DNA from 3 places in the Tistrella arctica genome. Region 3 is predicted to be linked to each of the others. Evidence: riboswitches for the same ligand, from Rfam matches in the RefSeq annotation. Region 3 holds a riboswitch; each other region holds the start of a gene.
The links. Region 3 has a riboswitch for S-adenosylmethionine ahead of metA (homoserine O-acetyltransferase MetA). Riboswitches for the same ligand answer to the same signal wherever they lie in the genome.

Region 1 (10,675 bases), on a different contig from region 3:
CCGTCAAGCTCGGGGTCGTGGGTTTCGCCGCGCATCAGCAGCTCCGCCAGCACCTGGCGGATCTGTTCGCCGACACGAAGCTGGCGCTGGGTTGGTCCGGCAGCGCCTTGGGCGCGTTTGGGCATGATGTCAGTCTGCCGTTCACTAAAAGAAAAACACTCGGGGCCGCCGAAGATGGCCGCCGCATGATCGAAAAACGCCAGGGCCGGCCGGATATACCCGGTCGGCCCTGGCGCCTTACCCTGTCCTGCGGCCGGGATCAGGCGGCCGGTCGCCAGCTCAGGCCAACGACCTCAGATCGGCGACTTCAGCTGGGCGGCGATCTCCTCGACCTCGAAGGCCTCGATCACGTCGCCATTGCGCAGATCCTGGTAGTTCTCGAAGGCCATGCCGCATTCCTGGCCGGCCCGCACTTCCTTGGCGTCGTCCTTGAAGCGCTTCAGCGAGCTGAGCGCGCCCTCGTGGATGACCACGTCGTCGCGCAGCAGGCGAACCTTGCTGTCGCGGCGGACATAGCCTTCCGTGACCATGCAGCCGGCGATCTTGCCGACCTTGGTGATCGCGAAGACCTCGCGGATCGTCGCCTGACCCGTGATCGTCTCGCGACGGATCGGGGCCAGCATGCCTTCCAGCATGCCCTTCACGTCGTTGGTCAGGTCATAGATGACCGAGTAGTAGCGCAGTTCCAGACCCGCCTGACGCGCCACGTCCCGCGCCTGGGCATTGGCCCGGACGTTGAAGCCGATGATCAGGGCGTTGCTGGCCTGGGCCAGGGTCACATCCGACTCGTTGATGCCGCCGACGGCGCCATGCAGCATGCGGACCGCGACTTCCTCGTTGCCGAGCTTGGCCAGCGTGGAGGTGATCGCTTCCAGCGAGCCCTGCACGTCGGTCTTGACCAGCACCGGCAGCTCTTTCTTCGCCCCGGCCGAGATTTCCGACAGCATCTGTTCGACAGTGCCACGGGCGCCGAGGGCGGTGGCCGCACGGGCACGCTGCTCGCGCTCGGACCGGAAGTCCGAGATCTCACGGGCCTTGCGCTCGTCTTCCACCACAACCAGTTCGTCACCTGCCTGCGGAACGCCCTGGAGACCCAGGATTTCCACCGGCACCGACGGTCCGGCCTCTTCGACCTTGCGGCCCTTGTCGTCGATCAGCGCACGCACACGGCCCCACTGGCTGCCGACCACGAAGGCGTCGCCGGTCTTCAGCGTGCCCTTCTGGACCAGCACGGTCGCAACCGGACCGCGGCCCTTGTCGAGCTTCGCCTCGACCACGGCGCCCTGAGCGGCGCGGCCGGTATTGGCGCGCAGTTCCAGCACCTCGGCCTGCAGCAGGATGGCTTCCAGCAGCTTGTCGAGGTTGTAGCCGGTCTTGGCCGAGACCTCGACGGCGATGATGTCGCCGCCCAGTTCTTCCAGGACCAGTTCGTGCTGGAGCAGCTCGTTGCGCACCCGTTCGGGGTTCACGCCCGGCTTGTCGATCTTGTTGATCGCAACCACGATCGGCACACCGGCGGCCTTGGCGTGATTGATCGCCTCGACCGTCTGCGGCATCACGCCGTCATCGGCCGCGACCACCAGCACCACGATGTCCGTCACCTGCGCGCCACGGGCACGCATGGCGGTGAAGGCGGCATGGCCGGGGGTGTCGAGGAAGGTGACGTGATCGCCGGTTTCCAGCTCGACCTGATAGGCGCCGATATGCTGGGTGATGCCGCCGGCTTCGCGGGCCACGACATCGGTCTTGCGCAGCGCATCCAGCAGCGAGGTCTTGCCGTGGTCGACATGGCCCATCACCGTCACGACCGGGGCGCGGTGGGTCAGGTCATCATCGGTATCGTCGAGACCCAGGATGCCCAGTTCCACATCGTCCTCGGCCACGCGCTTCACCCGGTGACCGAATTCGGTCGCGACCAGTTCGGCCGTGTCCGCGTCGATCGCCTGATTGATGGTGGCCATCACGCCCAGCGTCATCAGCTTCTTGACGACATCGCCACCGCGCACCGCCATGCGGTTCGCCAGTTCCTGCACCGAGATCACCTCGGGCACGATCACGTCACGGATGACGCGGGCCTGGGGTTCGGCCTGCCGGCCGGCGCGGCGCATGCGTTCACGCTGACGGCGCATGGCCGCCTGGCTGCGCTGGCGTTCGCCCTCGTCGCCGCCTTCGACCAGACGCTTGATCTCGCCCTTGCCACCACGGCGACGATCGTCGCCGGGGCGCGCGGCCGGGGTCGCACGCTTGTTCGCGGCCTTGGCGCGGCTCTCTTCCTCGTCACGCTCGACCTTGCGGGCACGTTCGGCCGCACGGGCACGGGCGCGCTCGACATCATCGTCGAGAACCGGGGTGGTGGTGGTGGCGCCAGGGGCCGCCGGCCGGGCACCGCCCGGACGATCACCACGCGGCGGGCCACCGGGGCGATCGCCGCTGCGGAAATCGGGCCGGGCCGCGCCACCGGGGCGGTCACCACTGCGGAAATCGGGCCGGTCACCGCGCGGAGCGCCGCCACCGGGGCGGTCGCCACTGCGGAAATCGGGCCGGTCGCCACGCGGAGCGCCGCCAGCGGGGCGGTCGCCACTGCGGAAATCAGGCCGGTCGCCACGCGGAGCACCGCCAGCCGGACGGTCGCCACTGCGGAAATCGGGCCGATCGCCACGCGGAGCACCGCCAGCCGGACGGTCGCCACTGCGGAAATCGGGCCGATCGCCACGCGGGGCGCCGCCAGCGGGGCGGTCGCCACTGCGGAAATCGGGCCGGTCACCGCGGGGCGCGCCACCACCGGGGCGGTCACCACTGCGGAAATCGGGCCGGTCGCCACGCGGGGCACCGCCCGGGCGATCGCCACGCGGGGCACCACCAGTGCGGTCACCGCTGCGGAAATCGGGCCGGTCACCACGCGGGGCGCCACCACCCGCCGGACGCTCGGTCCGGGGGCTGTCGCCACGCGCCTCGACGGTGCGCGGGGTCTCGGCACGGGGCGCCGGCGCCTCGGGTGCCGGGGCAACCGGTGCCGCGGCCGCGGCCGCACGGGCCTCGATCTCGCGACGGGCGGCGTCCTCGGCCTCGCGGCGCGCCGCTTCCTCAGCCGCCTTGCGGGCGGCCTCCTCGGCGACCTTGCGGGCCTCTTCCTCAACCTTGCGGCGGGCCTCGTCCTCGATCTTGCGACGCGCCGCTTCCTCGGCCCTGCGGACCTCTTCCTCGGCACGGCGCTTCTGATCCTGAATCGCCTGTTCAAGCGCCCGCAGGCGCACATCCCGCTCGTCCTGCGTCAGGCCGCCGTCAGCGGCGGCGCCACGCGCACGACCGCGACCGCCGCCGGAACCGCTCCGGTTGCCCTGCTCGGGCACCGACACGGTCCGCTTGCGCTTGACCTCGACCGTCACGGTCTTGGAACGGCCGTGCGAGAAGTTCTGGCGAACCTGGGCGCCTTCCGCCGCAGGCTTCCTCCTCAGCTCAAGACGCCCGGCTCCCGACAGGCTGAGCGCCTTCTTCTGGCCGTCCTCGTTGGTCTCGCTCATATCGCTCCGGTTATCCGTTCTCTCTCAAGCCGGCCGACACCCGGTCGACAGGGTAGGGGGCATCCCTGAAACCCGCAAGGCGCTGGGCAGCGCCCAGGAAACGCTTCGCGAGCCGTCCTTCGGCAATCGCGACATTGACCGCATTCTCGCGTCCGAGAGCACGACCCATTTCATCGCGGGTCAATAGTGCGACGACAGGAACGCCCTTCAGCGCTCCCATGCGGGAGGCGGCCGTCTCTCCGGCATCCGATGCCAGGGAAATGGCGCCGACGGTGCCGGCATCGAGCCAGCTCCGCACTTTTTCGTATCCGGCGACAACCGCTCCCGCCCGGCGGCCGAGCCCAAGATATTCCAAACACCGGGCAGTTAGCAATCGCTCGACCGTCCCGATCAGGTCATCGCCGACCTGCGTCTGTGTCCGGAAGGCTCTTGAGAACAACCGGCGCTTGATTGCGATGGTCAGTGACGCCCGATCGGCAGTCACCCACGCACCGCGTCCCGGCAGGCTGGCGTCGACATCCGCGACCACCCGCCCTTCGGGGTCGAGCACGAAACGGATCAACCCGTCGGGCGATCCGCTCTGGCCCTTGACGATGCAGCGGCGTTCAGGCGCACGGTCGCGCGGCCCCGCATCGGTCGGCAGGTCGTCGCCTGCCGCCGCATCGGGTATCGCCACCATGCCGTCCGGCATTGCCGGATCGATCGCCACCACCATCATCGCTCCGTTCATGGCCCGGCGCCATGGGGTTCCGGGCCGCGTTCATATCAGGCCTTGGCGCCATCGGCGCCGGCATCGGCCGTATCACCAGCGCCAGCCTCGACGCCGACGGCGTCAGCGTCATCCACCACCGCGCCGGCCGCCGGTTCGTCCTCGAACCAGTGGGCGCGGGCGGCCATGATGATGCGGTTGGCCTCGGCCTCGTCCAGGGTGCCGGCGGGCAGAAGCTCGATCAGCTCGTCGCCCGACAGGTCGGCGAGGTCATCAAGGGTCTTCACCCCCTTCTCACCAAGCTGCGCCAGCATCAGCGGCGTCATGCCCTCGATCTCGGCGACCGCGTCCTCGACGCCCAGTTCGCGGCGCTTGTCGTCCATGCGCCGGTCACGGGCTTCCAGGAACACCTGGGCGCGGTTCTGAAGCTCGGCCGCGACATCGGGGTCGAAACCCTCGATGCCCGACAGCTCGTCTTCGGCCACAAAGGCGATCTCCTCGATCGACTCGAAGCCTTCGGTCACCAGGAGCTGGGCGATCACCTCGTCGACGTTCAGCGCCTCGATGAACAGCCGCGAGCGTTCGCGGAACTGTTCCTGGCGCCGCTCCGACTCCTCGGTCTCGGTGACGATGTCGATGTCCCAGCCGGTCAGCTGCGATGCCAGGCGGACGTTCTGGCCGCGCCGGCCGATGGCCAGCGACAACTGTTCGTCCGGCACCACCACCTCGATCCGCTGGGTATCCTCGTCCAGCACCACCTTGGCGACTTCCGCCGGGGCCAGCGCGTTGACCAGGAAGGTCGCGGTATCGGGCGACCACGGAATGATGTCGATCTTTTCGCCCTGCAGTTCGGCAACCACCGCCTGCACACGCGAACCGCGCATGCCGACACAGGCGCCGACCGGGTCGATGCTGCTGTCGTTGCTGGTCACCGCGATCTTGGCGCGCGATCCCGGATCGCGGGCGCAGCCCTTGATCTCGATGATGCCGTCATAGATCTCGGGCACTTCCTGCGCGAACAGCTTCGCCATGAACATCGGATGGGTGCGCGACAGGAAGATCTGCGGCCCGCGGGGTTCCTCGCGCACCGAGTAGATATAGGCCCGGACCCGGTCGCCGACGCGGAAGCTCTCCCGCGGCAGCAGTTCGTCGCGGCGCATCACCGCCTCGGCGCGGCCCAGATCGACCACGACGCTGCCATATTCGGCGCGCTTGACGATGCCGTTGATGATCTCGCCGACCCGTTCCTTGAACTCGTCGAACTGGCGCAGGCGCTCGGCCTCGCGCACCTTCTGCACGATCACCTGCTTGGCGGTCTGAGCGGCGATGCGGCCGAAATCGATCGGCGGCAGCGGGTCGACCAGGAAATCGCCGGGAACGGCATCGGGCTTGCGGTGGCGGGCATCGGCAACCGTGGTCTGGGTCGCTTCGTCCTCGACCTCGTCGACCACCTGGGTATAGCGGTACAGACGGATTTCGCCGGTCTTGCGGTCGATGGTGGCCCGGATATCGTGATCCTGGCCGTATTTGCGCCGACCCGCGGTCTGGATCGCCTGTTCCATGGCTTCGAGCACGCTGTCGCGGTCGATCGACTTCTCGCGGGCAACCGCGTCAGCGACCTGTAGCAGCTCGTGCCGGACCGGGCCGGTGTTGAAGTTGATGTCCATGGGGCGCACTCAGCTCCGGTTATCCTGGACGGCGGCGATCAGCTCATCGGTGAGGATCAGCTTCGCCGACGAAATCTCGTCGAAAGGCAGGGCCGCTTCGGCGCCGTCATCCAGACGGATCGCGACCAGCCCGCCATCACGCACGCCGGCAAGCCGGCCGCGGAACCGCTTGCGGCCCTCATGCGGGCGCCGCAGTTCCATCTTGGCCTCAAAGCCGGCGAACCGCTCGAAATCCTTGAACCGGGTCAGCGGCCGGTCGATACCGGGGGAGCTGACCTCAAGCGCATAGGCCTCGGTGATCGGATCCTCGACGTCGAGCAGCGCCGACACGACATTGCTGATCTCGGCGCAGTCATCGACCGTCATCAACTGACCATCGGTGCGCTCGGCCATGATCTGCAAGGTGGCATTGGTGCCCGATCGGAACACGATGCGCACGACCTCGTAACCGAGATCGCCGATGGCCGGCTCGATCAGCTCGGTGATACGACGAACGACGTCCATGCGCTCCTCCAGTGGCGGGGCGAGGCCAGACCGGCGCGGGCGACTGGCCCGGCACAGGTGATGGTCCGACGCGGCACAAACAAAAAAAGGCGGGCCCAAGGCCCACCCGGCGGAAGCTGCATGTGACCGCGACCTCCGGCGTGCCCACGCCGGATACCCCTCCGGTCCCTCACCGGGGCGGAAGGCTCGTCGGCTTGGGCGCTGGCGGGATCGCCGGCGGTCCGCAAACGCGGACGACGGTCAATATACGCATATGTAACGGAACCGCAAGGAGTTTGTCCCCGGGGGCGCCCGCGCCCCGCCGTCAATCTGCCGCAACCTCGCCTGCCTGCCATCGGCGCCTCAGCGAACGTGGGGGTGTCACTGCGGCCATACAAGACCACCCAGAGCGATTCCGCGCCGGAAACAGGCCGGATCTTCAGAAAAATGCTCAGGTCTTCAGAAACCGCATGAACACCGGCACGCGTCCCGCGGCGCGGGCCTTGGCCTCATAGCGGGTCTCGATCTGGCCGTCGGGCCGCCGCTGCCAGTCGCCCGGCCGGCGCGCCGTCCAGGTGAAGGCCGGATGGGCACGAACATGGGCCAGCGTCCAGGCACACAGATCGGTATGATCGGTGGCGGCCGTCAGTTCGCCGCCCGGCTTCAGCACCCGGGCCAGCGCCGCCACCGTCTCGGGCTGGATGAAACGGCGCTTGGCATGGCGGCGCTTGGGCCAGGGGTCCGAGAACAGCAGATAGACCCGGTCGAGACAGGCATCGGGCAGCACGTCCAGCAGGCGGGCGGCATCATCGCCCAGCACCCGCACATTGCGCAGGCCGCGGGCCTCCAGTTCTACCAGAAGCGCCGACATGCCGCCGATATAGGGCTCACAGCCGATGAAGCCGGTTTCCGGCTCGGCCTCGGCCCTGGCGATCAGATGCTCGCCGCCGCCGAAGCCGATTTCCAGCGCCAGCGCCGCCGGCGGATGATCGAACAGCGCCCGGGGGTCGATCGGCGACAGCGGCCCGCCCTCGCCGCGCGGCGGCAGCGCGATCGCCAGCGCCGGCAGCGTCTGTTCCAGCACCCGGCTGCGATTGGCTTTCAACGGCCGGCCGATGCGGCGGCCGAAATGGCGCCGCCCGACACTGTCGCCCTGGCTGTCGGCGTCATCGACATCAGGGTCGGTCGGGGCGGCGGGCTCAGGGCTTGAAACGGTCATCGGCGGTCCGGTGTCCGGGCTGGTCAGTGGGGTGGGCTGTCGACAAAAAAGCGGGCGGCATCCGGATCTCCGGATGCCGCCCCTTGCTGATCGCATGGATCAGGATCAAAGCACAAGCTGCTTGATCGCCTCCACCAGATCGGTCTTCTCCCACGAGAAGCCGCCATCGGCCTCGGGCTCACGCCCGAAATGGCCATAGGACGCGGTGCGGGCGAAGATCGGCTTGTTCAGCTGCAGATGCTCGCGGATGCCGCGCGGGGTCAGGTTCATCACCTCGCGCATCGCCGCCTCCAGCTTCGCCTCGTCGACCTGGCCGGTGCCATGGGTGTCGACATACACCGACAGCGGGTGCGACACGCCGATGGCATAGGATAGCTGAATGGTGCAGCGATCGGCCAGACCGGCCGCCACCACGTTCTTCGCCAGATAGCGCGCGGCATAGGCGGCAGACCGGTCGACCTTGGTCGGATCCTTGCCCGAAAAGGCGCCGCCACCATGGGGCGCGGCACCGCCATAGGTGTCGACGATGATCTTGCGTCCGGTCAGGCCGGCATCGCCATCCGGGCCGCCGATCACGAAATTACCGGTCGGATTGATATAGAGATGAGCGTCGTCGCACATCCAGCCCGCAGGCAGCGAGGCCTCGATGATCGGCCGCACGGCGGCCTTCACCTCGTCCTGGGTGACGCCGGCGATGTGCTGGGTCGACAACACGATCGAGGTGGCGCCCACCGGCTTGCCGCCTTCGTATTGCAGGGTCACCTGGCTCTTGGCGTCGGGGCCGAGCAGCGCCACGTCGCCCGAGCGGCGGGCGGCGCGCAGATTGCGCAGGATGGTGTGCGCATAATGGATCGGCGCCGGCATCAGCGCGTCGGTTTCCCGGCAGGCATAGCCGAACATGATGCCCTGGTCGCCGGCGCCTTCGTCCTTGTTGCCGGCGGCATCGACGCCAGCCGCGATATCAGCCGACTGATCGTGCAGAAGCACCTCGATCCTGGCGGTCCGCCAGTGGAAGCCGTCTTGCTCGTAACCGATGTCGCGGATGACGTCGCGCGCCACCTGCTCGATCGTCTCGGGCGACGTATCGCCCTTGGAGCGGATTTCACCCGCAATCACCACCCGGTTGGTGGTCGCGAGTGTTTCGCAGGCGACCCGCGAGAACGGGTCGGCAGACAGAAGATGGTCGAGAACGGCATCCGAAATCCGGTCACAGATCTTGTCCGGATGGCCTTCGGAGACCGACTCGCTGGTGAACAGGTAGTTGCTGCGGGCCATGACGCGTCTTCAACCCCTCAAGAACCGACGACGAACCGTGGTTCCGACCACGGTCCGGGCAACCTCGCGGGGTTTGAGCCCGCCGGCTGCCTACGATGGACTCCGTGCGTCTGGGTTCTCGGCGGGTTGACACGAGAATGCGCCCACCAAGCCCACTTAGCGCACTGTTTAACGTGGCGGCAAGCGGCACAAATCCGACCACGGACGGTTTGACATACCCACGCTCTCACATGCTGCGCTTGCAGCAGATGCAGAATTCGCGTGGTGGTTTTGCTCAAACCGTCGGATGAAACTTTCACGACGTGCTTCCGGAATCAAGCACGTTTTTCAGGCACCAGTTCCGATGGCGTCGCTCATCGAGCGGGCCAGGTCGATCACGCGGGTGCGGGTGCGTGCATCGGGAATGCGAGCGAAGTCGAAGGCCAGCATCTGGGCGTCCGGGCCTTCCATCACCGCCCAGTCGAAGCCGTCATCGATGCTCAGCAGCCCGCGTCCTCCCGCCACCGCTTCTGCCTGATCATAGAAGAACGATACCGGCACATCCAAGGCATGGGCGATCAGGAACAGCCGGCCCGCGCCGATGCGATTGGTGCCGCGTTCATATTTCTGGATCTGCTGGAAGGTCAGCCCCACCCGCTGCCCCAGCTTTTCCTGGCTGAGCCCCAGAAGCTGCCGGCGCAACCGCACGCGTCCACCGACATGAGCGTCAATCGGGTTCAGTCTCGTCACCATCCGCGTCATCCCTCCTCGAACCCCGCAGGCCTCGTTTCCGACCTGTTACCAGCCGGATAGATGACATCACGCCATGGCATGGGTCAACCCCGGCGCGCGCATGGGGCTGCACGAAACGCGTATTCCGGGTTGCATTCCCGGTCACACTCGCCTCCGGTGACAGGTTGAACACGCATCAGTTGCTTTTTTCCGCAGACTCGACATCGCAAAGTAGTTTACTGACTCTCCGGGGGAAAATCAGAGCGCCGGTTCAAACGTTCTACGGAATTTTCTCAGGAATAAAAGTTATCACTCGGACACTGCAAGATCATGAGAAGGTCATACCAAAATATATCAAGATCTTGTGAATGCTCAGGCAGCGTCGGTATTGCGGCGGGTGGTCAGCAGACCTGCCGCCATCACCAGCAGGGCCGCGATGCCGGCGGCCTTGTCGCCCATCCGGGCATAGATGGTCGGTGCCAGCGCCACCGGCAGCGGACCATCCAGCACGCCGCGTCGGTCCAGGGGCAACAGCGCCACGATCCGCCCCAGCGGGTCGACGATCGCCGATATGCCGTTATTGGCGGCACGGACCAGCGGCAGGCCTTCCTCGATCGCCCGCATCCGGGCGGCGGCGAAATGCTGGAAGGGGCCGGCGGTCAGGCCGAACCAGCCGTCATTGGTCACGTTCAGCAGAAAGCCCGGCCGGGCGGCGGGGTCGGCCCCGGCAGTGACCGCCCCGGGGAAGATCGCCTCATAACAGATCAGCGGGCTTGCCGGCGGCAGGCCGGGCAGCGCCAGCGTGGCGGGGCCGGGGCCGGCCGAGAAATCCATCGTCCCCTCAGTCAGCTTGGGGAACGGGTTGAACGCGCGCAGCGGCACATATTCGCCGAACGGCACCAGATGCGCCTTGTCATACACACCCCGGATGCGCCCGGCATCATCGATCGCCAACACACTGTTATAGATCAACGGCGTCGGCTCGGCCCCGTCGGCCGCACCGACCGGCGGTGGCACCCACTCCACCCGCGGCGCCCCGGTGATCAGCAACCCGCCCGGCGGCACCGCCGCCACCAGCGCCGTCCGGGGC
Region 2 (10,675 bases), on a different contig from region 3:
ACCCAAGGGGTTCACGCGCGCCAATAGGCGCGCGTGAACAGGACCAGCACCGTGAACAGCTCCAGCCGGCCCAGCAGCATGGCGAAGGCCAGCACCGCCAGCACCGGGTCGCTCATGGTCGAGTAATTGCCCGCCGGGCCGATGATCGGCCCGAGCCCGGGGCCGACATTGGCCAGCGCCTGCGAGACCGCGGTGGCGGCGGTGATGAAATCGACCCCCAGCGACGCCACCACGATCGACAGGATCACGAACACCGCGAAGAACACGGTCACGAAGCTCAGAACCGACAGCAGAATGGCTTCGGGCACCGGCCGGCGGTTATAGGTCGGCACGATCACCGCATTGGGGTGGATCAACTGGTGCAGATGGCGGCGCGCGGTGGTGACCAGAATGACGAAGCGGAAGATCTTGATCCCGCCCGCCGTGGAACCGGTGCAGCCGCCGACCAGAATCAGCCAGAAGAACACGGCGAACGGGAAGGTGCCCCACAGATTGTAGTCGGCGGTGGCGAAGCCGGTGGTGGTGATCACCGATACCACGTTGAACAGCGACATCCGCACCGCCTGCAGCGGTTCCACATCCTGGCCCAGCACCAGCCACAGGCTGAGCGCCGCCGTCCAGATGGCGATGCCGGCCAGAAAGGCCCGCACCTGGGCGTCACGCCACAGCGCGTCGTGGTTCTGGGTCAGCGCCCGGATATAGAGTGCGAAGGGCAGGGCACCGCCGATCATGAACACCACGACGATCATCTCGATCAGCGGGCTGTCGAAATGGCCGATCGAGGCGTCGGAGGTGGAGAAGCCGCCGGTGGAGACGGTGGACATCGCATGCACCAGCGCCTCGAACCCGGTCATGCCGGCCGACCACAGCAGCACCATGCAGGCGATGGTCATCACCAGATAGATCCGGCCGAAGGCCGAGGCCAGTTGGGCTGCGCGCGGCACGATCTTTTCCGAATTGTCCGAGCTTTCGGTGCGGAACAACTGCATACCGCCGATCCGCAGCATGGGCATGATCGCGACCGAGGTGACGATGATGCCGATACCGCCCAGCCAGTGCAGCATGCCGCGCCAGACCAGAATGCCGGGCGGGGCCGTGTCGAGCCCGCTCAACACGGTCGATCCGGTGGTGGTCAGCCCGGACATCGCCTCGAAAAAGGCGCCGGCATAGGTGATGTCGGGGGATGCGAACATCAACGGCAGGGCTGCGAAGGCCGCCACCCCGGTCCACGACATCGTGGTGGTGAGAAAGGCGTGACGCAGCCCCAGCGAGGTGGGGTGCGCGGTGCGGGTGGTGAGCACCAGGCTGACGCCCGCGAACACCGTCACCAGCGACGACACCACGAACACCGCCCAGTCGGCATGGCCGGCCAGCGCGTCGAAGGCGGCCGGCAACAGCATGGCCGCGCCCAGCAGCGCCAGCAGCACGCCGATGATGAACAGCACCGGCTTGATGTCGATCACAGTGGCGGGCTCCCGATGCTGCAATGCAACACAATGCGGCCGCGGGCCCGGGTTCGGGCGCGGCACCGCCGGCGATGATCGGGGAAACCGCCGCCGCTGTCCATGGGGCTGGTGCTGCCGCAACGCGGCAACACCAGCTTGCTGGTGCCAAACGGCCTGACGGGTTCAGGTGAAGAGGCCCCGGCAGCGGCCGGTGGCGTTTCACGATATGGGACAGAGATGATGAGCACGGATGCATCGGACGTGATTTATCAATATCCGGAAACCGAGATCGCCGTGGCGACCTATTGCAGCAGGGTCAATGGGCTTCTTCCCACGGGTGTCGATCCGGAACCTGATCAGGGCGGCAGCCCCCCTGGCGAATACAACCTGCACACCGAGGCGCGGACGCTGGCCGAGAAGCTGAATGCGCAGTATCTCGATGCCCGCGACTTCGGCGCCACCGGCGACGGCATCAGCGACGATACCGATGCCCTGCGGACGCTGTTTGATGCACGGCTGGACCTTGTCGGCTGGGGCAAGACCTCGGCGGATATCAACATCGGTACAGGCGCCGGCCTGCCCGAGACCTTTGCGGATGCCTGGAAAGTGGTGCTGCTGCCGCCGGGCACTTATCGGGTCCGCAAGGCGCTGTCGGTCCGCTCCAACACCATCGTCCTGGCTCATGGCGCAATCATCAAGGCGCTGCCGGTGAACGAGGTCGACCCGTTCATCGACTGGGATCGCGGCTACTGGGATGCCCGAACCAACACCAGCGACAGCGGGACCGGGCATCTGGGCGGGCTGGTCAGCATCCGTCATGCCCAGAACGTTCACTGGTACGGTGGCACGCTGGACGCCAACAACATCGTCATCCGCGCCGGCTGCAACGCACTTGGCATCTCCGCCCCCTCGGCCAATGCAATCAGCCATGGCGGGCGGATCATCGTTCAGGATGTGCGCATCCGTGGCTGCCGCAACAACCTGCTGTCAAACACCGTGGGCCTGCTCGACAGTTTCCAGGGCGGCGGCGGCAAGGCGATCACTCTTCAGCTTGGTCAGAGCGAGGTGATCCTGCGCAACATTCTGGTCGACGATTGCGACTATGTCGCGACCATCGAAGGCACGGCGTCGAATGACCGTGAACTGCGCCAGGTGGTGGTGGACACTCTTATCGCCAAGAACTGCAAATACGGCTTCATCATCCAGGGCACGGCGAGCCAGATGGAGTCGTCCTGCGATCTGAAGAACATCTGGCTGCACAATGTCGGCAATGCCGCTTATGAGGCCGAGATCCCGGACGGGACGACCTATGGGGACTTCGCCGACGATCCCCGGCGCATCGGTGGCGTGCTGACCCTGTATAATGCGAACAATGTCCATGCCGACATCCGGATCTCGAACGACAACATCACCGGCGTGACCGGCACCGGCGGCAGCGATCTGATCCGCGGCACGGCGCGCAACAGCCATATCCGCATCCAGGGCTACGTCGCCAAACTGAACCATCTGTGGAACACCACCTTCACGCAGCAGGATGCACGTATCAGCAGCATCACGGTCACCAATGGCGGCAGCGGCTATGCCGACACCGACACGGTCGACTATCACCATGATCTGATCGGCGGCGGCCCGAGCAACGACCGGGCCGTGACGCTGACAATCGTCGGCGGCGTCATTACCGAAGCGGTAATGGAACCCACGGCATTCTACGCCGATGGACCGGACGGTAAGACCCTGGATACCGGCAAGGGCTATCAGCGCCCGCCGACCCTGACGGTGGTGTCGTCCAGCGGCAGCGGTGCCGTGCTGACACCGGTGATGAGCTATCCGTTCAATACAGCGAACGGGACCGGTGGCATCTTCAATGTCACGCTGGACGTCGAACTTGAGGTGGGTGAGCACGGCGGGTTTCTGGTGAAGCACCTGCCGCATGCGAAGCCGACCGGGCTGGATATCCGCGCGGCGATCCGGCGGGCAAGTTCGTTGGCGGCACCGGTTACCGCGATCTATGATTATGAGGAGGATGACATCGACAATGTCCAGGCGCGCAATCGCTTCGAACTGGTGATGCGTGATACCCAGAAGGTGATCCGTGGCCGCTTCGACCGGACCCTCAATGTCATGAAGACCGCGGATCTTCAGGCACTGGACGGGCCGCTTGTCGAGCTTGGCGATCAACTGTTTCAGGGCGCCACCCGCTTCGACGGAACGATCGACAACCGTTTCATCAACCACCGCCTGAACCTGACCAATGGCACGCCCGCGGTCGTGGTCGAGAATGCGGCGCTGCCGGCCGGATTCCGAGGCGTGATCATCGTCAGCTCTTTGGGGCTCAGCTATCAGCACACGGCACTGGTGCTGAAGTCCGAGGTCAGCGCCACGCTGGTGCTGGTCCCTCTCGGCACCGGCAGCGCCTATACGCTCAGCGTCGATGCCGCCACCCAGGATGTCATCGCAACATCCACCGCCGCTGGCACAGTGGCCACCCGTGTGGTCGTGGTGCCGTTCGACGCCTCGACCCACTGATCCTGCCAGGTACGGATCCTGCCAGCCACGACACTGTCAGACAGAAGAAGGCCCCGCCGGCATTGCCGGCGGGGCCTTTATTCATGCTTCAGTGTGTATCGCCGCCCCGATCAGAACCCGGCCGGGTTGCCGATCAGGGTCAGAAATTCGCGACGCAGCGTCGGGTTGTGGCGGAATTCGCCCAGCATCCGGCTGGTGACCATGCTGACGCCGGGCTTGTGAACGCCGCGGGTGCTCATGCACTGGTGCTCGGCCTCGATCACCACGCCCACACCCTTGGGCTTCAGCACCTCTTCGATCGCATTGGCGATCTGCGAGGTCAGCTTCTCCTGAATCTGCAGGCGCTTCGAAAACGCCTCGACCACGCGGGCGAGCTTCGAGATGCCGACCACGCGGCTGCGCGGCAGATAGGCGACATGGGCGACGCCGATGATCGGCACCATGTGGTGCTCGCAATAGCTTTCGATTCGGATGCCGCGCAGCGCCACGACCTCGTCATAGCCGTCGGTTTCCTCGAAGGTCCGCTGCAGGATCTCGACCGGATCCTGCGCATAGCCCGCGAAGAATTCCTCATAAGATCGGACCACGCGATCGGGCGTGGACAGCAGGCCTTCGCGGTCGGGATCGTCGCCGGCCCAGCGGATCAGGGTCCGCACGGCGGCTTCGGCTTCGGCGCGGTCGGGCCGCGCCGCAGAGGTCGCGTCCGGGGTCTTCACCTGGCCGTCAAGTTTCACCGCCAGCACGTTTTCGCGTGTCATCGCTCAAGCAACTCCCAGGGTGCGGCCGGCTGGACACGTCGCTCCGGCTGAAAGCTTGCGCGGAGCGTCGTGTCGGGCGGCGGGCCGATAGTACGAAAGCGGTCGGGTTACGTGGGCACCCGCCTGCCGGATCGCCGGTGCGGACATGCCCTGACGGCTTTCGTGATCACGCGGAACAGTTGGCCGCGATACGGCGGCCTTCCGGTCCGCGAACCGGCGGCAGGATGGGGCGATGCAACCAGAGATCGCCCTGCACCTGCCTGATGGAACTTCTACTATAGGTTTTGCCAGCTACCCCTGCAAGCCCGTCCACGGCGAAAATCGCGGACGGCGAAGCAGCGCCCGGTGCCGGCAGTCCCTGCGCGCGCGCCCCAAAGGGGCTCAGACCTGATCTAGTCCATTCTGCGCGGATTGCCAGAGGCAGGCCCCTCATCCGGTTGCGACCGGGGGCCGGCGGTCAGTTTATCGTCTGGGCGGCATGGGGGCTGTCGAGCGAGAAACTCGGGATTTCGACCTCGAACGTCTCGCCGGCCGCGCTCTCCATCTGATAGCTGCCGCCCATGATGCCCGACGGCGTGGTCAGCGGTGCGCCGCTGGTGTATTCGAAGCTCTCCCCCGGTGCCAGCACCGGCTGCTCACCCACCACGCCCGGCCCGCGCACCTCCTGAAGCCGGCCCAGCGCATCGATGATCCGCCAATGGCGGCTGCGCAACTGGACCGTGTCGGCGCCGTGATTCTCGATCCGGATGTGATAGGCGAAGACAAACTGCCCGTCTTCCGGCGATGACTGGTCGTCGACATAGAACGGACGTACCGCCACCATGATCGAGCGGGTTGTCGCGCTGTATTCATGTTCCGCCGCCATCATCCCCACCTGCTCAATCGTCGCATCATGGCGACACCCTACCGATGCCGCCACCCCGGCAAACCCGCCCGCATGCCGGCCTCGAAGGGTCTGCGAAGCCAATATTGCGACCAATGCAGCGGATTTCCAGTGCCGAGCGCAAGCCCTAATCGGCAGGCCGGTGTCGCGGGCGGTTATGCGGCGTCGAGTGCGGCCCCCAGATCGGCCGCCAGATCGTCCACATCCTCAAGCCCCACCGACACCCGCACCAGCCCTTCGGTGATGCCCACGGCGGTCCGCTGATCGGCGGTCAGGCGCTGATGGGTGGTGGTGGCCGGGTGGGTGGCCAAGGTCTTGCTGTCACCCAGGTTGTTCGAGATGTCGGCCACCTCCAGACGCTCAAGGAAGCGGAAGGCCGCATCCTTGCCGCCGGTGAAATCCAGCGCCAGCACCGTGCCGCCGCCCTGCATCTGCCGGCGTGCCAGGGCATGCTGGGGATGCGAGGCGAGGCCCGGATAGATCAGCCGCGTCAACGCCGGATGATTTTCAAGCCGCCGGGCCAGCGCGGTGGCGGCCCGGGTCTGTTCCCGCACCCGCAGCGGCAGGGTTTCCAACCCCTTCAGCAGCACCCAGGCGTTGAAGGCGCTCAAGGTCGGGCCGGTATGGCGCAGGAAATTGCGCAGCTCGCCATCGCAGAAGGCTTCGTCCGACAGGATCGCGCCGCCCAGCACCCGGCCCTGGCCGTCGATATGCTTGGTGGCGGAATAGACCACGACATGGGCGCCCAGTTGCAGCGGCTTCTGCAGGATCGGTGTGGCGAACACGTTGTCGACCACCAGTCTGGCGCCGCAATCGCGCGCCACCGCCGCCACCGCCTGAAGGTCGATCAGTTCAAGCTGCGGGTTCGACGGGGTTTCCAGAAAGAACACCTTGGTGTTCGGCCGCACCGCCGCCGACCACGCCGCGATATCGTCGCCGCGCACGAAGCTGGTCTCGATACCGAACCGGGGCAGCAATTCCGTCAGGATGTACTGGCACGATCCGAACAGTGCTTCGGCCGCGACCACATGATCGCCCTGGCGGAGCTGGCAGACCAGGGCGGTCCATACCGCCGACATGCCCGATGCCGTGGCCCGGCAGGCCTCGGCGCCCTCCAGCGCCGCCAGGCGGGTCTCGAAGGTGCGCACCGTCGGGTTGCCATAGCGGCTGTAGACGAAGCCGGGCTCCTCGCCTTTGAACCGTGCCTCGGCCCTGGCCGGGCTGTCATAGACATAGCCCGAATTCAGGAACAGCGCTTCCGATGTCTCGCCATGGGGGCTGCGGTCCAGCCCGCCGCGCACCGCCAGCGTCGCCTGACGGCGGCCGGCGCCGGCCGCCGTCCTGTCGCTGCCGCCCCGATCGCTCTCCCACAGCCCGTCATCGGCCGCACATTCGTCCTCGACGCCGTTCCGGCCCCCGTCTTCCCGCATGGTCACATGTCCGCATAAAAAAACCCGGCCTCTGGCCGGGTCGACGCACAATCCGTTCTGCGCCCGCTCCCGACCTTTTAGCAGCGAGATTTACGTGGTCCGCAAGCCGGCCGGCCCAAATCCCCACGGATGCGCCGGCACAAGCCACACGTGCCCCGCGACATCAGGGCGCCACGATACGCCCGGCCGCGACCGGGGGTCAAGTCCTGAAGATATCAGTATCTTTCACCCATCCGCGGCCTGTAGATCCAGCACCGGCCCGCCGGCCGCCGCCGCCTCGTCGGGATCATGGGTCACGATCAGCGCCGGCACCGCCTCGGCGCGGATGCGGGCGAACACGGCCGTGCGCAGCCTCTGGGCCAGCGGCCGGTCCAGCCGTGCGAAGGGTTCGTCCATCAGAACCATGCGCGGGCGTGCCGCCAGCATCCGCATCAGCGCCACCCGTGCCCGCTGCCCCCCCGACAGGGTCAGCGGGTCGCGGCCACCCAGCCCGGCAAGCCCCGCCTCGGCCAGTGCCGCGTCGATCAAGGCCCGGCGCGTGGTCCGTGGCAGCCCGGCAGGCAGGCCGAAGCCGATATTGGCGGCAACCGTCAGATGCGGGAACAGCAGGTCATCCTGCATCATCAACCCCACATGCCGCGCCTCGGGCGGCAGAGTGTCGATGGCGGTGCCGTCCAGCCACACCCGGCCGGCCATGGTCACCCCCGGCCCGGCGATGCCGGCGATCACCGCCAGCAGGGTGGATTTGCCCACGCCCGACGGGCCGACCACGGCGCCGATCACGCCTGCCGGCACCGCCAGATTCAGCGGGCCGATCAGCGGCCGGCCATGGATGCGCAGGGCCAGCCGGTCAAGCACCAGCCCGGCGGTCATTGCCGTACCGCCCGGGCCGGCGCGCGGATCAAGCTGGCCAGAAGGAAGCCGATGGCGGGCAGGACGGTCATCAGCAGGGCGGCCGTCGATGCCGCCCGCCGGTCGATGCCCGATGCGGCGGCGACGGCTTCGGTGGCCAGCACCGGCAGCCGGCCGCCGCCGATCATCAGCGCCGGCAGATATTGCGCCACACCAACCGCGAAGCCGATCGCTGTGGCAATCGCCATCGGCCGCGCGGTCAGCGGCAGCATCACCGCCACCCAGGCGCCCCCCGCCCCTCGCCCCAGGCTGCGCGCCAGCAGCCGCGGCCGGGGATCGGTGCGGCGATAGCTTTCGCGCAGCGCCAGAAACAGATAGGGGAACACATAGAGCAGATGGCACCACACCACCGCCGCCACCGTGCCGTCCAGCCCCAGACGCAGCGCCAGCGCGCGGATGCCGGCCAGGAACGCCGCCGGCGGCAGCAGCAGCGGCAGATAGACCAGCGCCTCCGCCGCCTGCGACAGCGAGCGGCCGGCCCCGGTTCCGCCGTCGGCACCCAAAGCCTCGCGTTCCAGCACCAGCACCGCCAGCGGCAGGGCGATGGCCACCGGCAGCAGCCCCAGCCAGACCGTGCGGGCGATGACATTGCCGAGCAGCGCCACGGTATCGGCCAGCCGGTCCGGCGCCCAGCGCATGGGCAGCAGATCGGGGAACCGCCAGCTTGCCGCCAGCGCCCAGATCACCAGGGTGGCAAGGCTGGCGGCTGCCAGCAGCAGCGCCAGACCGCCGACCAGCCCCGACAGGCCCGACAGCGCCGGCGCCACGGGCTGGGGTGGCCGTCGCACCAGCGGTGGATCGATGCGGGCCGGATGATCGCCGCGACCGCCCGCCAGCCAGAACCGCGCCAGCCGCGCGCCCAGCCACCAGATGCCCACCGCCACCGCTGCCAGCGCCAGTTGCGCCAGGGCGGCGGCATGGCCGGCGGCGGCACGGGCGGGGTCGGCATCGAACAGCAGCGACAGGCTGCGCACGGCGAAGCTCGGCGGCAGGCTCGGCCCCAGCACCACGGCCATATCGACCGTGCCGATGCCATAGACCAGCACCGCCACCACCGGCCAGCGCAGCACCGGCCAGATCTGTGGCGCCACCACCCGCCACCACGCGCTGGCCGGGCGCCAGCCCAGGCAGCGCGCGCGGGCCAGCACCGCGCCGGCACCCAGCCGCGCCTGTGCCGCCAGCAGCAGCGCCAGCAGGAACGGGGTTTCCTTGAGCACCAGCCCCACGATCAGCGCCAGCCCGAACCGGTCGCCGGGGACGGCCAGGTCCGGCGGCAGGGCGCCGCCACCGCCGCTGATGGCGCGGAAGATCAGCCCGGTGGGGGCGATCAGCAGTGCCAGCCCCACCGCCACCGCCGCATGGGGGGCCGCCACCATCACCAGGGCGGCGCGTTCGGCCATGCGGCCGAAACCGGGCAGGGCGGCCAGCCCCGCGGCCATGCCGCCGGCCAGCAGCACCGACAGCAGGGTGGCGGCCAGCGCCGTCCACAGGCTGAGCAGGGCCGACCGCAGCAGGCCCGGCTCAGTCACCAGCACCTGCCATGCGGCGCCATCGGCGGCGGCCAGCCCGGTTGCCGCCAGTCCGCCCAGCAGCGGCACGGCCAGCAGCAGGATCACCGCGCCCGGTGCCACCATCAGCGGCCATGACGGGCGGATCACCGCCGCCGGGCGGAAGGCGGCCGGCCCGGCCGGGTTCGGGGTCTGCATCTCAACCGCCCAGATAACGCCGCGCCCATTCGGCTTCCAGCCAGCCGGTCCAGTCGGGATGCGGTTCGGGCAGGGCCGGGCCCAGTTCGTCATCCGACGGCCATGCCGGACCCAGATCGATGGCGGCAAAGCGGGCGCGGCCGTCATCGCTCAACCGGTCCGCCGCCAGCACGGTCATGTCGCCCCACACCGCCGGGTCCAGCTTGGCGGCCTGGGCTGCCGGTGAAATCAGATGGTTGGCGGCAACCATCGCCGCCGCCTTGGCCGGGGCATTGCGCGGGATCGCCACGAAATGGGCATTGGCGATGCCGCCGCCCGACCAGCCGGCAACCCGGGCGGTGTCGGCCATCAGCCCGGCGGCGATCGCCGATGCCGCCTGTCCCGGATGGAAGGCGAAGCCCAGATCGACCGCCCGGTCGATCAGCAGTTGTTCATGCGCCGGGCCGCTTGGCGGATAGGCCTGACCGGCTCGCCACAATGACGGCCGCACCCGATCGAGCCAGTCCCACAAAGGTGCCGTGATCAGAGGCGCGCGGGCGGGGTCGACCGGTGCCGCGAGCGCGGCGCGGCCGGCATCGTCCAGCAGCATCATCAGCATCTGCTTCAGAAAGGTGGTGCCGATGAAATCCGGCGGCGCCGGATAGGTGAAGCGGCCGGGATGGGCGCCGATCCAGCCGGCCAGCGCCTTTGGGCCGCGCGGCGGCCGCGGGGTCACCGCGCTGTCATAGACCAGCGCGAATTGCGACAGGCCCCAGGGCACCTCATAGCCGTCGACCGGGATATGGCCGTCGGAGGTCAGCGCCGGATTGGCGCCAAGGTTGATCGCCCGCGCATCGGGCAGCCGGTCCAGAAACGGGCCATACAGCAGGTCGGCCTGCCGCAGCGCCACGAAATTCTCGCCATTCACCCACAGCAGATCGACCGATCCGCCATCCTGAAGCCGCCCGGCCGCCGCCTCGGCGCGGATCCGGCCCACCGCCTCGGCGGTATCGGCAAGCTTCACCTGTTCAAGCGT
Region 3 (10,675 bases):
CCTGCGGGCTCTGACCATCCTGGCCCAGAAAGCCATGGGATGCGACGGCGAAGCGGTTGCGCGGGCGTCCCGCGTCGATCACCAGCACCCGGCGACGGGCACGTGCCAACTGCATGGCGGCGGACAGGCCGGCAAAGCTGCCCCCGATAATGATCACGTCGTGGTTCATGGCTGCGGGCCTCCGGTCATGCCTGAATATCACGCATCTTTATAAGTTACGTATATCGGCGGCACAAGCCGTCACGCCACTTTTCTGGTTACGATAGCGGTGCCCTGCTATCATCGTAAGACAGCCGAGCCAATCGACGCCGTGATGAAGGAGCACCACCCGATGCGCGCCGACAGCCGCCTGTCACGCATGCTGCATGTGCTGATCCACATGGATCGCCATGACGGCGTCGCGACATCCGAAACCATCGCCGGCATGCTGAACACCAACCCGGTGGTGGTGCGCCGGACCATGGCCGGCCTGCGCGACCAAGGCTATGTGCGGTCGGAAAAAGGCCATGGCGGCGGCTGGACCCTGGCGCGCCGGCTGGACGACATCACCCTGCTCGACGTCTATCGCGCGCTGGGCGATCCGCCGGTCTTCGCCATCGGGCCGTCGGTCGACCAGCCCGATTGTCTGGTGGAACAGGCGGTCAACGCCACGCTCGCCCAGGCGATGCAGGCGGCCGAAGCCGTGCTGCTCGACCGCCTGGGCCAGGTGAGCATCGCCGATATCGCGCGCGATTTCGACCGCCGCTTCAGCGCCCTGACCGGTGCCACGGCCGGACGGCTGGTGATGGAGCAAGGCTGATGGCGCCGGGTCGGTGTCAACCCATGGCAACGATGATCTTGCCCCGCGCCCTGCCCGACGCCTGATGACGCAGCGCCCCGGCCAGATCGTCCAGGGCCTGCCATGCGGTCCCGGCGGCGATGGGAATGCCGGCGGCATCGGTCAGCGACAGCCCTGCCGGCACGGGCACCGGATGATCGGCGGGTATCGCCGCCGAGCCGGCCATGGCGCCGCCGATGATATGGAGCCGCGCCGCTTTCATGATCCCACCTCCGGCGACACCATCGGCCAGGCACCCACCTGCCCCAGCCAGCCGAACCAGTCCTCCAGATGCCAGGTATGGGTCAGCCGGCCATCGGCCATGGCGCGGAATTCGTGGATCGCGATCTGGAACGATCGCCCGGTCGGCGCCACCCGGATTGCCATCACTGAAGACGCGACAGAGCAGCTCGACGACACGGCGGTCGTCGGCGCCCAGCCCCTGCGGGCCTGGTTGTTCCTGATGGTGTGGCGACATGGCCATGGGTCCGGTCGTCCCGAATGAGAGTTGATGTCGGCGTCACCCCCACAGGAATAGGCCCGGCTGCGTCATCATTGAGATCGATAGAGAATATATGTGAACATCCAACGCGTGGATCTTCATCGCATCGACCTCAACCTGCTCATCGCCTTTGACGCGCTGATGACGGAACGCAGCGTCACCCGCGCCGGTATCCGGATCGGACGCAGCCAGCCCGCCATGAGTGCGGCACTGGCCCGGTTGCGCGCGCTGATCGGGGATGACCTGTTCGTCCGGGCGCCGCACGGTCTGCAACCGACACCGCGGGCGATCGATCTGGCCGAACCGCTGGCTCAGGCGCTGGCCCAGATAGAGCGGGCACTGGGCACTGAGCGGGTCTTCGATCCCGCGACCGCGACAACCGCGATCTCGCTGGGCATATCGGATCATCCGGGCTTTCTGATGCTGCCACGACTGCTGGACCGGCTGCGGCGTGACGCACCGGGCATGGCTCTGCATATCCGCGACATCGCGGCCCGAGACGATGCAATCGCGATGCTGGATGCCGGCACGGTCGATATCGCCGTCGGCGTTCCGCCCACCGCAACCGGCGGCGGTCGGATCCTGCACCAGCGGCTGTTCAGGGAACGCTTCGTCTGTGTGCTGCGGAAAGATCACCCGGCCGCGCAGGCACCGCTGGATCTGACCGCTTTCCTCACGCTGTCGCATCTGCTGGTCTCGCCCGAAGGCGACCAGTTCGGGCAGGTGGACGCGGCTCTGGCGCGACGGGGTCTGAAACGGCACCTGGCCCTGACCCTGCCCCATATGTACGCGGCGCCGCTGCTGGTGGCGCGGTCGGACCTGATCGCGACCCTGATGGAAGGCATGGTCATGGCCTCGGGCCATGCCGATGCCATGGTGATGCTGCCACCGCCGCTGGATCTGCCGGCGGTACCGTTCGTCATGTCATGGCACCGTCGCAACGACACCCATCCCGGCCAGCACTGGCTGCGCGGCCGGATCGCCGCCCTTGGCGATGCCGGCCGCGACCATGGCGATTGACCGCGCCGTCAATCGGCGCCGACGGCCTCGATGTCGAATGGCGTGGTCTGGTAGATCTCGTTGATCCAGTTGCCGATCAGCAGATGGGCGTGGCTGCGCCAGCGGTTTTCCGGCTCCCGGGTCGGATCGTCCTTCGGAAAGTAGTTCTTCGGCACCTGCATCGCATCGCCGGTCGCCGCATCGCGCTGGTATTCCTCGGCAAGCGAGGTCCGGTCGTATTCAAGATGATTGAACATGTGCAGCGAGCGGTGCCGTGGATCGTCAAGCAGGCACAAGCCGGCGTCGTCACTCTCGGCCAGCACGGTGATGCCGGCATCCCGGGGCAGATCCTCTCGCCGGATCTCGGTCCAGCGTGATACGGGAATCGAGAAATCATCGGAAAAGCCGCGCAGATAGGGCGAGGCCGGCGCCAGATTGCGGTGCCGGAACACGCCAAAGGCCTTTTCCGGCAGGTCATGCTTGGGCACACCGTGGAAATGATGCACCGCCGCCTGCGCGCCCCAGCAGATATTGAAACAGCGATGAACGTTCGTCTGGGTCCAGTCGAAAACGTCGCACAGCTCCCCCCAATAGGTGACTTCTTCAAAGGGCAGCCGTTCAATGGGGGCACCGGTGATGATGAAACCATCGAAGCGCTCCGACCGGATATCGTCCCAGCTTCGATAGAATGAACTCATATGATCATTAGATGTATTGCGCGCGACGTGGCTGCCGATGCGGATCAGCGACAATTCGACCTGTAGCGGCGTCGCGCCGATCAGGCGCGCGATCTGGGTTTCCGTCCGGATCTTGTTGGGCATGAGATTGAGCAGCCCGACCCGTAACGGCCGGATATCCTGCCGTATGGCGTCGGTCTCACGCATGACCATCACGCCTTCGGCTTCGAGCGTGCTCCGGGCCGGCAGGTCATCGGGAATCTTGATCGGCATCGACGCGTTCATCCTCCGACGTAGTGCGGGGCTGGCGCCGTGGCGTGATCCGATTGATTGCCGGTCCGGCCACATCCTCCCCCATGAAACAGGACGGGAGTGCCACCTTGCCCGGTCGGCAGGTTGGCGTTGGGCGCGCCCCAACTCTTGATGTCGCGTCAGTTGTAGGGGAGATTTCCGGCCGTCTCAAGGGGCAAGTATGACCGCCTGCGTGGCGCTGCATGCCCGGATGATCGCCACGGCGCGGAGACATCGATCGGAAACAATTCGCCAGACGTCCTGTTGCCGGCCACAGCCAGAGCCGGGCGGTGTCGTGGGGCGGCATGCTGGCCTGTATGGTTCTGGTCGGCCTCGTCTTCGCGGCGGGTTACAGGATCACCGACATGCGCTATGCCCGCGCCGTCGACACATCGGGCTGGACGGCCGGGGCGCAGGCGCCCGCCGACCGCTTCATTGCCAGAGCGGACTGGCGATCCTATGGCGGCACCCATGCGAATGACCGGTTCTCGGCGCTCGACCAGATCACCCCCGACAATGTCGCCCGGCTTGAAAAGGCGTGGTCGTTCTCGATCGGCGACATGCCGAAGCCGGGCGAGAAAAGGCGCGGCCGCGAATTCAGCTTCGAGGCGACCCCGATCAAGGCCGGCAATTCGCTGTATCTGTGCACACCGCACCGCGACGTGATCGCGCTCGACGCGACCACGGGCGATGAAACGTCCGGTGACGGCGGCATGGTCGATCTGCGTCAGAACATGGGGCCGGTGCCGCCCGGCTTCCATTTCATCACCGCGCCACCGCTGGTGATGAACGGCAGGATCGTGTTGAGCGGCTGGGTCTATGACAAGACGCCCGACTAGCTGAATGTCCTGGGTGTGCCCTGCGCCCGCAGGTCCATCTGCCGGCCGGCGGCAATACCAAGCCGCTGACTTACATAGGCGCGGACGGTCGGCAATATGTGGTTCGCCGCCGGCGGGCATGGTGGCATCAGGTCTCGCAATGGCGACGAGGTCATCGCATTCGCTCTCCCGCAGAAGGGCGCGCGGAACCGGCCGACCCCGATGTGGCCTGTTCAGGTGATCCCGACTGCGCCGTGACCGACGGAACGAGGGACTACCCGATCAGGTCGTCCCCGGCTGAAATTCTCCGTCCGTGCCGTTGACATTTACATGATGGTTGTCATATTTGTGATCTATGATGATAAACATCATGAATATGGGCGCCATCAGGGAAAGGGCAAGCCGGCGGCCACTCGCGGCATTCATCCCGGCCGCGCTCTATGGTGCGGGCGCCGCGGACGATCCGACCATTGCAGCCGCAATATCGCCTTCCATCATCTGAACGCTGCACCATCGACGCCGACATCGAGGTCTGGAGAACATCATGAGCACGCGTCACATCATCCTTGGCCACCCGGTCCGCACGGCGATCAGCGCCTATAACGGCGCGCTCAAAGGCGTGCCGGCAACCGACCTCGGCGCCGTCGTCGTGCAGGAAACCCTTCGACGCGCCGGGCTTTCAGGCGATGACATCGGCACCGTGGTGATGGGCAATGTCATCCAGGCCGGCAATCGGATGAATCCGGCCCGCCAGGCGGCCATCGGCGGCGGGCTGCCGGTTTCCGTCCCGGCACTGACCGTCAACCGCGTCTGTGGCTCGGGCGCGCAGGCCATCCTGTCCGCCGCGCTGGAGATTGCCGCCGGCGACAGTGATGCCGCCATTGCCGGCGGCATGGAGAACATGGACCGGGCGCCATATCTGATGGATGGCGGGCGCTGGGGCTACCGGATGGGGCCGGCCCAGATCTTCGACAGCATGTTGACCGACGGGCTCAACGACGCCTTCTCCGGTCAGCATTCCGGCTGGCACACCGAAGACCTCGTGGCCAGGCTCCAGATCACGCGTGAGGCGCAGGACGCCTTCGCCGCGCGGTCTCAGCAACGCTTCGCCGCCGCACGCGATGCCGGGCGATTCGCAGACGAGATCGTCGCGGTCGACATCAAGGGCCGCAAGGGCAAGGAGCAATTCGCGGTCGATGAAGCCCCCCGCCCGGACACCACCATCGAGACGCTCGCCCGGCTGAAGCCCGCCTTCCGTCCGGACGGCACCATCACCGCCGGCAACGCGCCCGGGCTGAACAGCGCCGCCGCGGCGATGATCGTCGCCGAGCGCGGTTTTGCCGAGGCCAAGGGCATCGAGCCGATGGCCCGCCTTGCCGGCTATGGCGTCGCCGCCGTCGAACCCGGCCTGTTCGGGCTGGGCCCGGTGCCGGCGGTGCGCAAGGCGTTGAGCCGGGCCGGCTGGACACTCGGCGATATCGAGCGCATCGAGATCAATGAAGCCTTCGCGGCCGTGCCCATCGCCGTCGCCCGCGAGCTTGGCTTGCCCGAGGATATCATCAATGTCGACGGCGGCGCCGTCGCGCATGGTCACCCGATCGGTGCCACCGGCGCAATCCTCACCACCCGGCTGCTTTACGCCATGAAGCGCGACGGCATTCGGCGAGGCATCGTCACCCTCTGCATCGGCGGCGGCCAGGGAATTGCTCTGGCGCTGGAAACGCTCTGACCGGCGGTGTGGCCGCGTCGTTGATGTGATCCTCAAGGATCCGCGGAACTGCTATCGACACGGCCCACCGATCACCATCGGCCGATGTGGCCGATGGTGATCGTGCCGGTGCTCAGCCCCGCAGCGCCCGCAAGCGTCAGCACCAACGTCATCGCTGTTCGACCACAACGACCTCTTCCGTGACGAGCCTGACCACGGAGGACAGATCGATGAAATTGATGTGATCCGGATCGACCTTTGCCTGGAAGTTCTCCGACAGGAACAGAGCGTCCATATCGTCCAAACTGTCGAACCATGCCTCGACCACGGCATCGAATCGCAGCTCTGCAGAATGCGCCGCAAGCAACGGATAGGAGACGACGAAGCGGCGGATGTTCTTCGCTTCGGGGATTGCGAAGAGAAGAGGCGCGTGCACGTCGCGGCGGTAGTCCCTGAAGTCTTGAACGCCCATTCCTTGCCGGCGCTTGAAGCCGAGAATGACCTTTATCATGAAAGCCCCCTTCACATGAACGCGCCCCTGTGGCGGGCGTGATTTCATGGGGATAGCAATTCCAGGCGGTACGAACTATGCTTGAATATCCATATTTTCTTCGAGAACGTCCCCATGCTCGCCGACCCTCTGTCCGACGTCCTGTCATTGCTGAAACCGCATACCTATGTTGTGGGCGGATTCGATCTGGGTGGTGACTGGTCGGTTCAGTTCGAGAAGCACAGCGGCGTAAAGTACTACGCGCTCGTATCAGGATCTGCCTGGTTGGCAGTCGAAGGAGAGTGCGATCCGATAAGGCTGGATGCGGGTGATTGCGTTCTCCTGCCGAATGGCAGGCGGTTCGTTATCTCCAATAATCTTGCCTTCGATCCTACACCCTTTGAAGATTTACCTGAATCGGGCTGGAATGGCGGAATCATCACCATGAATGGTGGTGGCGACACGATGATGCTTGGCGGTCATTTTGACTATTCCGGACCGCATACCGATATGCTGCTGGGAACCATGCCGGCGGTCGTCGGCCTGCGAGACGAAAATGACAAGGCGGGCTTACGCTGGGTTCTGGAACGGATGCGGCAGGAATTGTCTGCCGCCCAGCCCGGCACCGCCCTCGTGGTTCAGCACCTTGCTCATCTGCTGCTCGTCCAGGCTTTAAGGCTCTACCTGTCCCACGGAACCGGACGGGGCGCAGGCTGGCTGTTTGCGTTGGGCGACGCCAAAATTGCAGCAGCCGTTGAAGCAATCCATGCAAGTCCAGGTGCGCGCTGGACGCTGCCGGCGCTTGCCGAAAAGGCCGGCATGTCGCGATCAAAATTTGCCGCGCGGTTCAAGGCGGTTTCGGGCTCGTCCCCGATCGACTACCTCAAGCGTTGGCGCATGCTTCTCGCCTGCGAACGCCTGACCAGGAGGAACGAGCCCGTCTCTGCAATCGCCTTGTCGCTGGGTTACGAATCCGAAGCGGCTTTCAGCACGGCCTTCAAGCGTGTCATGGGGTGCGCGCCCCGCACATACGCGACGCGCGGCTGACATGGCGCAAGGCCTCGGCGTCTTGCGCCATCAGGGCCGGCGGCACCCTATTTGTTGAGGAACGGGTTGATCGCCGCCAGCGTGTCGTCGAAGCGTCCCTCTGTCTCGGCATTGCGCATGAAATCAACGCCGTCCACCAGGATCTCGCGCGGCGTGGGCGTCTTCTGGAAGAGCGCGATGACCTGATCGGCGAAGGCATTGAGCGGCATGAAGCGCGCATTGGTTTTCTGGCCGGGGGTCAGATCGGTCTGCACGGCAGGCGGCACCAGTTCGACGACCTCGATCCTGCCCTTCAGAACCGCACGGAGTGATTCCGTGTAGTTGTGGATGGCCGCCTTGATCGCCGAATAGGTGGGCGCGATCACCAGTGGCACGAAGGCCAGACCCGAGCTGACATTGACGATGACCGCATCGGGCTGGCGGCCCAGATGCTCGACGAGCGCATTGGTCACCCGGATGGGGCCGAGCAGATTGGTGGTGACCGAGGCCTCCGCATCGCTCAGATCGCGGTATGTGTCGAGCGGCCCTTCCATGCGCATGATGCCGGCATTGTTGAACAGCACGTTGACGCCTGGAAAATCGGCAACGAGCGTCTTGGCAAAAGCCGCAACGCTTGCGGCATCGTCCATATCGAGCGTCAAAGCGTGGATATTCGGCCGGTCGCCGATCACCTGGACCAGCGTTTCCATCCGCCGGCCCGCGATGATCACGGTGTTGCCGAGATCGTGGAAGCGGTGCGCGAGCGCTTCGCCGATCCCTGTGCCACCGCCGGTGATGAGGATGGTGCTTCCTGTCGTCTTCATGGGAAGATCCTTGTCGGAGTGGCGGCTGAGCGTCTCCGCTTTACCGGGGCGAGCGTTTGCCCGCGCGCCTCGATGGCATCAGGGGGAAGGATCAGAGCCGACCCACGGCAAGCAGCTCGCGGGTGCGCCTCAGCGTCGACAGCAGAGCGGATCTGTAGCCCTTATCCTCGCTGTCGAACTGCTGCTGCTCGGCCTGCTCACGGGTGAGCCTGATGTCGCCTTCAGGGTTCACCGGAACGGTGGCGGTCGAATAGATCATGGTCCGTCTCCTTGACAGGGGGGTGCCGAAGCCCGTGGCGATCAAGCCGTGATCTGAGCGACGTCATCACGATAGGCGCGAAGCGGACGACCCGGCCGTTGCGCCACGCTTGACGAGTTGCTCGACGGCGTTGTGGCCGACAGTGCCGGTCGCACCGGTTACGAGAATGGTCATGGCGTCACGCCTCGGTTAAGCCGTTTGCCTGCTCCGACTCTAACGATCCATATTCATGCAGATAGACGCCAAATTTAGACAGACTGTCTCACTGATAGAACGATATCGCGATCTGCGCAGGCACGAGCGGCATCCCGGGTGCCGCCGGCACCACATCCAACGGCAGATCGGTGATCCACATCAGCCGTAATAACCGGTACACTGGGATAGTTCGTCTCACATATGGAACGCTTATGGATCTCCTCGCCCTTGCGGATTTTAATCTCGTCGCCCGGCACGGGGGGTTCGGAAAGGCCGCGCGCGCCGCCGCGCGCCCGAAAGCGACCCTGTCGCGGCGGGTCGCGGAGCTGGAGGCCAGCCTTGGTCTGCGCCTGTTCGAACGCGGGAGCCGCGCGCTGAAGCTCACCGAGGAAGGACGGGCGCTTTATGAGCGGACAGCGGTGTTGCTGACCGAGATCGATGAAACCGCAGCGGCGATCGCCTCGGGTGGAAACCGCCCGCGAGGCCGGTTGCGCATCAGCGCGCCACTGCTCTTCTCACAGGTTGCAATGGGTAAGCTCGCCGCTGAATTCGCGGTCAGATACCCGGAGGTACGGCTGGAAATCACGACCGAAGATCGAGCCGTCGACATGGTCGAGGAAGCGTATGACCTGGTGATCCGGGTCAATCCGGAGCGAGATGAAAGCCTCGTCGGACGGGTCTTTCTACGCGACCGGCTGGTCGTTGTGGCAAGTCCGGCTGTCGCGCGGCCCACGGATAATGTCGCTGTCCCGGCCGTGGTCCGCGGACCCGGCGATCAGAGCGCTGTCTGGGATGTGGCGACATCAACGGGAAGATCGCGCATCACCGTGGAGCCGGTCCTGCAACTGTCGTCAATGATCATGGTGCGCGATGCGGTGCGCATTGGTGCCGGCGCCGCCCGTCTTCCGATATCGCTCGTTGGTCACGATCTGGCTGCCGGCAGGCTGGTTCATTGGGGTGATGTGGATGGACCGGACATAGCCCTGTGGACACTCTATCCGTCACGGCGGCTTCTAAGCGCGCGCGTATCGGCTTTCCTCGATCATTTGAAAGAGGCCTTTCCGAAGGGCACGCCAGATGAACTGGCAGCCTATATCGAGGCGTAACAGGCCCGCCGCGTTTCGGCGACGGCGCCAGGCCCTGACGACGCAAGGCGCTGGCGGCACAAGGCCCTCAAGTCACGGCCCTCAAGTCACGGGCGTCTTTGCCGCCAGCGCTCCCCACATCGCTTCGAAGCCCCAGTCACAGAACGCCGCGGCCCGCTCGGGTTCACCGGACATGAAATCGATCGTGGTGGTCGCCATGGCTTCCATGACGGCGCCAATGAACATGACCGGCGCGTCGCGCATCGGTCCTTGCCCGCTGACCCGTCTGACCAGCGCAAGCATATCGGCGACGCCATCGAGCCCCTTCGCCCGGCTGTCGGCCGTGATCTTGTCCGATACCTGAAGTTGAGCGAGCGCCCTGCGCTTCGCCGGCTCGTGAACGCCCCAGTCGGTCCAGGTCTTCCAGATCCCGTTGAGCTGCGTCCGCAGATCCGCTTCGTGCGACACCGAAGCGGCAACCCTCGCCTTCAGTTCTTCCTTCAAATGCAGATACAGATCATTGAGTAAGACGTCTTTGTTGGAAAAGTAGACGAAGAGCGTTCCATCCGCGACACCCGCCGCTCTGGCGATCTTCGCGGTCGGCGCGCTCAAACCCTCATCGGCTATGACACGGGCGGCCGCTGACAAGATGGCGAGACGCTTTTCCTCATCTCTCTGGCGAGCCATCCATAGTCCTCCATAGTTCTGCGCAGGCAGAGCCTCGCACTTGCAATTCCGCGAATGACGGCACATATAATGAGTGCCTAGGCAGTTATAAATATGTGCCCGTGTCCGTATATGTGCCCTTGCGACATGACATTTCCATCTGCGTCTCCAGAGAGGAGCACCTGCATGGCGATCATTATTAACGGCAGCGAGATTGCCGTACCAGAGGACGTTCGTGTTTCCCTGCTGGATCTGCTGCGCATGCAAACCGGCCTGACGGGCACAAAACCCGGTTGCGACCAGGGCGCCTGTGGAGCG

Region 1: it holds a riboswitch for S-adenosylmethionine, as region 3 does, so the genes downstream of both, metK (methionine adenosyltransferase) here and metA (homoserine O-acetyltransferase MetA) in region 3, are expected to answer to the same signal.
Region 2: it holds a riboswitch for S-adenosylmethionine, as region 3 does, so the genes downstream of both, metZ (O-succinylhomoserine sulfhydrylase) here and metA (homoserine O-acetyltransferase MetA) in region 3, are expected to answer to the same signal.

Annotation. Positions count from the first base shown of each region.
Region 1 covers NZ_JBBKTV010000013.1:22,394-33,068, forward strand. Annotated here, with positions in the region: gene rbfA (30S ribosome-binding factor RbfA) at 1-125, opposite strand, end outside; gene infB (translation initiation factor IF-2) at 294-3,521, opposite strand; gene WG924_RS23815 (RNA-binding protein) at 3,532-4,251, opposite strand; gene nusA (transcription termination factor NusA) at 4,287-5,897, opposite strand; gene rimP (ribosome maturation factor RimP) at 5,907-6,401, opposite strand; gene trmB (tRNA (guanosine(46)-N7)-methyltransferase TrmB) at 6,832-7,599, opposite strand; gene metK (methionine adenosyltransferase) at 7,705-8,874, opposite strand; SAM riboswitch at 9,011-9,086, opposite strand; gene WG924_RS23840 (helix-turn-helix domain-containing protein) at 9,202-9,606, opposite strand; gene lnt (apolipoprotein N-acyltransferase) at 9,958-10,675, opposite strand, start outside.
Region 2 covers NZ_JBBKTV010000003.1:430,358-441,032, reverse strand. Annotated here, with positions in the region: gene WG924_RS08850 (TrkH family potassium uptake protein) at 12-1,463, opposite strand; gene WG924_RS08845 (glycosyl hydrolase family 28-related protein) at 1,686-3,971, shown strand; gene folE (GTP cyclohydrolase I FolE) at 4,082-4,729, opposite strand; gene apaG (Co2+/Mg2+ efflux facilitator ApaG/CorD) at 5,187-5,594, opposite strand; gene metZ (O-succinylhomoserine sulfhydrylase) at 5,768-7,042, opposite strand; SAM riboswitch at 7,100-7,179, opposite strand; gene WG924_RS08825 (ATP-binding cassette domain-containing protein) at 7,268-7,915, opposite strand; gene WG924_RS08820 (ABC transporter permease family protein) at 7,912-9,660, opposite strand; gene WG924_RS08815 (ABC transporter substrate-binding protein) at 9,662-10,675, opposite strand, start outside.
Region 3 covers NZ_JBBKTV010000001.1:579,233-589,907, reverse strand. Annotated here, with positions in the region: gene WG924_RS02705 (NAD(P)/FAD-dependent oxidoreductase) at 1-169, opposite strand, end outside; gene WG924_RS02700 (Rrf2 family transcriptional regulator) at 332-799, shown strand; gene WG924_RS02695 (hypothetical protein) at 816-1,040, opposite strand; gene WG924_RS02690 (hypothetical protein) at 1,037-1,192, opposite strand; gene WG924_RS02685 (LysR family transcriptional regulator) at 1,395-2,339, shown strand; gene metA (homoserine O-acetyltransferase MetA) at 2,348-3,268, opposite strand; SAM-I-IV-variant riboswitch at 3,312-3,427, opposite strand; gene WG924_RS02675 (hypothetical protein) at 3,577-4,125, shown strand; gene WG924_RS02670 (thiolase family protein) at 4,649-5,833, shown strand; gene WG924_RS02665 (EthD domain-containing protein) at 5,982-6,371, opposite strand; gene WG924_RS02660 (AraC family transcriptional regulator) at 6,405-7,349, shown strand; gene WG924_RS02655 (SDR family oxidoreductase) at 7,397-8,152, opposite strand; partial or broken gene WG924_RS02650 (DUF1857 domain-containing protein) at 8,244-8,351, opposite strand; gene WG924_RS02645 (LysR family transcriptional regulator) at 8,819-9,712, shown strand; gene WG924_RS02640 (TetR/AcrR family transcriptional regulator) at 9,794-10,378, opposite strand; gene WG924_RS02635 ((2Fe-2S)-binding protein) at 10,544-10,675, shown strand, end outside.